2 regions of the Blautia sp. TM10-2 genome follow, and region 2 is predicted to be linked to the other one. Evidence: predicted binding sites of a transcription regulator. Region 2 holds the regulator's gene; the other holds the start of a gene.
The links. The regulator Rex, encoded in region 2, represses fermentation and respiration genes when NADH is low (regulators of the CRP and FNR family bind a similar motif). The targets are predictions, from matches to a motif close to ATTGTTAANTANTTAACAAT.
Positions count from the first base shown of each region.

Region 1: the regulator Rex is predicted to act here: its motif matches at 1,229-1,248, upstream of pckA (phosphoenolpyruvate carboxykinase (ATP)).

Region 1 covers NZ_QUJZ01000022.1:5,824-8,964, forward strand. Annotated here, with positions in the region: gene DXD92_RS17765 (MATE family efflux transporter) at 1-1,205, opposite strand, end outside; gene pckA (phosphoenolpyruvate carboxykinase (ATP)) at 1,520-3,124, shown strand.
Region 2 covers NZ_QUJZ01000011.1:12,414-15,554, forward strand. Annotated here, with positions in the region: gene DXD92_RS12010 (ABC-F family ATP-binding cassette domain-containing protein) at 1-1,174, opposite strand, end outside; gene DXD92_RS12015 (redox-sensing transcriptional repressor Rex) at 1,329-1,985, shown strand; gene DXD92_RS12020 (bifunctional ADP-dependent NAD(P)H-hydrate dehydratase/NAD(P)H-hydrate epimerase) at 2,075-3,141, shown strand, end outside.

The DNA.
Region 1 (3,141 bases), on a different contig from region 2:
GCCAGCGCCACACGCATGCCAAGCGAAATGACGGTCAGAACAACCGACATCTCGGCGCGTTTGACAGCGCGGTAATACCCGTACAGCAGAAACAGCCATCCGATGCCGAGATAGAACGAGCCTTCCAGCCGCAGGTACTGTACGCCGATCGCGATGACCTCCATTTCTGATGCTTTCACGAAAATCTGCATCAGCGGATGCGCGAACAGATTGACAAGCAGAGAAATGACGATGGAAAAAGCAGCGCTCAGTGCAAAAGCATCTTTCGTGCCGCGCCGGATCCGCTCGTGATTTCCGGCCCCGTAATTCTGTGCGGTGAAAGTGGAGTAGGCATTTCCGAAATCCTGCACCGGCAGATAGGCAAAGGTATCAATTTTCACCGCGGCCGCAAATGCCGCCATGACCGCCGGACCGAAGCTGTTGACGAGCCCCTGTACCATTAGAATGCCGAAATTCATGACCGACTGCTGAATGCAGGTCATCGAAGAAAGATTCAGAATCTCTTTTAAAATGGAATGGCTGAAACGCCATTCTTTTTTTGACGGCAGCCACATGCGGCAGCGGAGCAGCACATAGAGCAGAATACCGACGGCGGACACATACTGCGCAAGAACCGTAGCGAGCGCCGCGCCTGCGATGCCGAACGGCAGTACAGCGACAAAGAGCAGATCCAGTGCAATGTTCAGCACAGCAGAGACAGCGAGAAAAATCAGCGGCACAGAAGAGTTTCCGAGCGCGCGCAGCATACAGGAAAAGAAATTGTATACGGATGTTGCAATAAGGCCGGCAAAGATAATCAGAAGATACGTCCGCATGCCGGGACGGACTTCATCCGGGACGCGAAGAAACGTAAGGATCGGCTCGATGCCTGCATAAACAGCGAGATTCAGCACGAGCGTAACGGCAAGGATCAGCAGAAACGCGTGGAGAATCGAAAGTTTTAAAGAAGAAAGATCTTTTCGTCCCTGATAAATCGAAAAGAGCGCACCGGCGCCCATCGACAGGCCGAGAAAAATGGAAGTCAGAAACGTCATCAGCGTATAGGAGGAGCCGACGGCGGCGAGCGCATTGCTTCCGAGAACGCGTCCGACGATCAGGGTGTCGGCAATGTTGTAAAACTGCTGCAACAGATTTCCTGCGATCATCGGCAGGGCAAACAGGATAAGAGAGCGGGAGATTTTCCCGCGGGTCAGATCGTAATACATAAAGAAACTTCTTTCCGAACATAATTATTAATATTATAACATAAAAAATCAAAAAATGTCAATTTGCAGGATGAAGTGTACAAAAATGCAATTGTCAGAAAACTTCGAAAAATCGAAGTTTATAAAATTTTTACAGATTTTGGGACACGTTCTGTAAAAAAACGGAAGATTTTCAGTTGATTTTTTTGGCCTTTTATGTATAATTAGAGTAGAAGAGGCCGGCTGGTCCGGTTTCTTCTAAAGGATACCTTCAAATTTCTGCATTTTGCAGAATGAAGCAGTATTACTATCAAAGGAAAGAGGTTAATTACAAGATGGCACAGATCGATTTAACAAAGTATGGCATCACCGGTACCACAGAAATTGTGTACAACCCTTCTTATGAGCAGTTATTTGAGGAAGAGACAAAACCAGAGCTGGAAGGCTATGAAAAAGGCCGGGAGACAGAGCTTGGTGCAGTTAACGTTATGACCGGTATCTATACAGGCCGTTCACCGAAAGACAAATACATCGTTGTGGACGAGAACTCGAAAGATACTGTATGGTGGACTTCTGATGAGTACAAAAACGATAACCATCCGGCAACCCAGGAAGCATGGGCAGCAGTAAAAGAGATCGCCAAAAAAGAGCTCTCCAACAAAAGACTGTTCGTTGTAGATGCATTCTGCGGCGCAAATAAAGATACCCGTATGGCTATCCGCTTCATCGTTGAGGTAGCTTGGCAGGCACATTTCGTAACTAACATGTTCATCAAACCTACAGCAGAAGAGCTTGAGAACTTCGAGCCGGATTTCGTTGTTTACAACGCATCCAAAGCAAAAGTTGAGAACTACAAAGAGCTGGGTCTGAACTCTGAGACAGCAGTAGTATTCAACATCACAAGCCGTGAGCAGGTTATCGTCAACACATGGTACGGCGGAGAGATGAAGAAAGGTATGTTCTCCATGATGAACTACTATCTGCCGCTGAAGGGCATCGCTTCCATGCACTGCTCTGCAAACACAGACCTGAACGGTGAGAACACCGCAATCTTCTTCGGACTTTCCGGAACAGGAAAAACAACTCTTTCCACAGACCCGAAACGTCTTCTGATCGGTGATGATGAGCACGGCTGGGACGACAACGGAGTATTCAACTTCGAGGGCGGCTGCTATGCAAAAGTCATCAACCTGGACAAAGAGTCTGAGCCGGACATCTACAATGCAATCAGACGTGACGCTCTGCTTGAGAACGTTACCGTTGATGCAGAAGGCAAGATCGACTTCAATGATAAGAGCGTAACCGAGAATACTCGTGTATCTTATCCGATCAACCACATTGAGAACATCGTTCGCCCGATTTCTTCTGCACCGGCAGCTAAGAATGTTATCTTCCTGTCCGCAGATGCATTCGGCGTACTTCCGCCAGTATCTATTCTGACACCAGAGCAGACTCAGTACTACTTCCTGTCCGGATTTACTGCAAAACTTGCAGGAACCGAGCGCGGAATTACCGAGCCGACTCCTACCTTCTCTGCATGCTTCGGCCAGGCATTCCTGGAGCTGCACCCAACCAAATATGCAGAAGAGCTTGTTAAGAAAATGGAGAAGAGCGGAGCAAAAGCATACCTGGTTAACACAGGCTGGAACGGAACCGGAAAACGTATCTCCATCCGTGATACCCGTGGAATCATCGATGCAATCTTAAGCGGTGCTATCAACGAAGCTCCGACGAAGACTATTCCGTACTTCAACTTCGAAGTTCCGACTGAACTTCCGGGCGTTGATCCGGCTATCCTGGATCCTCGCGATACCTATGCTGATGCTTCCGAGTGGGAGACCAAAGCACTGGATCTGGCTGAAAGATTCATCAAGAACTTTGCAAAATATGAAGGAAACGCTGCTGGTAAAGCACTCGTTTCCGCCGGCCCGCAGAAATAAATTTTCTGAATTGATCG
Region 2 (3,141 bases):
TCTGTACACGGCTTCCAAGTGTAAAAGAGCCGGCATCCGGGCGGATGACTTCGTTTAAGATCTTTAAGATCGTCGTTTTTCCCGTTCCGTTGTTTCCGATGATTGCGACGCGCTCCCCGCGCTTGATTTCGAAATTCAGATCCTGGAAAAGCGTCTGTCCCGGGAAGGCTTTGGAGAGGTGCTCGACGGTCAGCACATCGTTTCCGCTTGTGATGCGCGGTTCCAGACGGATCCGCATATCGGAGCGTACTTCGGTCGGCTTTTCCAGCACATCCATTTTGTCCAGCATTTTTTCACGGCTCTCGGCGCGTTTGATGGATTTCTCGCGGTTGAAAGATTTCAGCTTTGCAATGACTTCTTCCTGATGGTGGATTTCCTGCTGCTGGTTGACCCAGGCATGGTAAGCGGCTTCACGGAGCATTGCTTTTTTTTGACTGTAGGCGGTATAGTTTCCCTCAAAAGTTGTTACTTTTTTATTGTCCACTTCAACGACTTTTGTGACAACGCGGTCGAGAAAGTAACGGTCATGGGAGACGATCAGGACGGCTCCGCTGTAATTTAAAAGATACGTTTCGAGCCAGGAGATCGAGTCCATATCGAGGTGGTTGGTCGGCTCGTCGAGCAGAATGATGTCCGGTTTGGTGAGCAGCAGTTTACCAAGTGCCACGCGGGTCTTCTGACCGCCGGAGAGGGAGTCCACCTGTTTTTCAAAATCGCTCTCGGAAAAGCCAAGACCTTTTAAAACACCGACGACTTCACTGCGGTACGCGTATCCGTTTTCCAGTTCAAAGGTATGGGAGAGGCGGGTGTAGGTGGAAAGAAGTTCATCCAGCTCTGCACCGGATTTTGTATTCATATCACTTTCCATCTGACGGAGGCGTTCCTCCATATCGATCAGATTCTGTTTCGCGGTCAGCACTTCCTGGTAAATGGAAAGGTGTCCGGTCAGATCCTGATGCTGGGCGAGATAGCCCATCGTCTTTCCTTTGGAGAGGATGACCTCTCCCTCATCGGCCCTCATTTCGCCGATGATGATTTTTAACAGCGTCGATTTTCCGGCACCGTTGATGCCGACCAGTGCGGTTTTTTCGCGTTCTTCTATATGAAAAGATGCATTTTTGATAATTTCCGTTGTCCCGAATGCTTTCGAGATATTCTGACATGCAAGAATCATGTGGTTCCTCCAGATAACATATTTCTGTATTTTGACATAATACACCATCCTTATTATAGAGAGTAATACACAAAATTTCAAGAAATCTTTGACAATTTTCTATCAACCATATATAATATGAATATATGCAGGTGTAAATAAGGAGGAATTTATCTTGGAAGAAAAAGGAATTTCGCGGGCAGTTATCAAAAGACTTCCTAGATATTATCGTTACCTGGGCGAATTGCTGGAGGACGGAGTAGAACGGATCTCTTCCGGTGAGCTGAGCGAGCGGATGAAAGTGACAGCTTCCCAGATTCGCCAGGATTTAAATAATTTCGGCGGCTTCGGCCAGCAGGGGTATGGTTATAACGTGCGGTATCTGTACAGCGAGATTGGAAAAATTTTAGGTCTGGACAGAGTCCACAATATGATTTTTGTCGGAGCCGGAAATCTGGGACAGGCGCTTGCTAATTATGCGGCCTTTGAAAGAAGCGGATTCAAAACGGTCGGTATTTTTGACGTCAACCCGGTATTAAAAGGAATCTCCGTGCGCGGAATTGAAATCCGCATGGCGGACGAGCTTCCGGAATTTATCAAGGAACACCATGTAGAGATTGCGGCTTTGACACTGCCAAAAGCAAAAGCGGTAGAGATGGCAGAGATTCTCGTGGACAACGGTGTAAAAGCAATCTGGAATTTTGCACATACCGATCTAAACTTAAAACTTCCGAAAGATGTGATCGTCGAGAACGTCCATCTTTCCGAAAGTCTGATGCGTCTCTCCTACAATCTGACCAGATATGAGGCGGAGCATCCAAAGAACAATTAAGAAACCAAAACAAAAGCAGGAGAGTCTTCGGGAAACCGGAGACTTTTTCTGTTCACTTTCCGGATAAGGCAGGAAAAGGAGGAAAAGCGATGAAACGGATTCTTACAGCAGCACAGATGAAGCAGGCAGACCGCAATACGATCGAAACCATGGGGGTACCGTCCCTGGTACTGATGGAGCGCGCAGCGCTGTCCTGCGTGGAGGAGCTTCAAAATGGAACATGGGATACAGGAAAAGTCCTTGCTGTGTGCGGTCCCGGAAATAATGGAGGGGACGGTGCGGCAATTGCACGGATTTTAAAGACGAAAGGGGTGGATGCGGAACTGTTCTGTCTTGGAAATCCGGAAAAATACAGTGAAGGCATGAGAGCACAGAAGAAAATTGCGGAAAATTATGGGGTCCGTGAGGTTAAGAATCCGGATTTCCGGGAATATACTGTTATCATAGATGCCATCTTTGGAATTGGCGTATCCCGTCCGCTGGCAGGGGAGTACCGGAGGGCAGTGGAAGCAATCTGCGCAAGCGGTGTTCCTGTTCTTGCCGTGGACATCCCTTCGGGGATCCACACGGATACCGGAGAGGTCCTTGATGCGGCGGTGAAAGCCAGAGCCACGGTGACATTTGCCTGTGCAAAGCCAGGGCTTCTCTTTGATCCCGGAAAACGATATGCCGGAGAGGTCCTGGTCCGTGATATCGGAATCGGCTTTGATGCAGGAGAAGAGGAGACGCCCTGGTACGGTTCAGTGGAAAAAGAAGATCTGGACCGGTTTCTTACCCGCACGCCGATGGGAAATAAGGGAACCTTCGGAAAGGTGCTGGTACTTGCCGGTTCCGGTGCCATGTGCGGAGCCGCTGTTTTGTGTGCCAGGGCAGTCCTTGCATCCGGTGCCGGCATGGTAAAGGTTGTGACAGAGGAAAGAAACCGTACGCCGCTTTTCTGTGCCCTGCCGGAAGCAATGGCGGATTTCTGGAAGGAGGATGAGCCGCTTCCGGAAGAAGCCCTGCTGCAGGATCTCGCCTGGGCGGACGCTGTTGTTGCGGGACCGGGACTTTCCAAAAGCCGGACGGCAAAAGAACTGCTCGTTTTTACGGTGCAGCACACAGAAGTTCCTCTTGTTCTGGATGCAGATGCGCTGAACCTGATTGCAGAAGATGC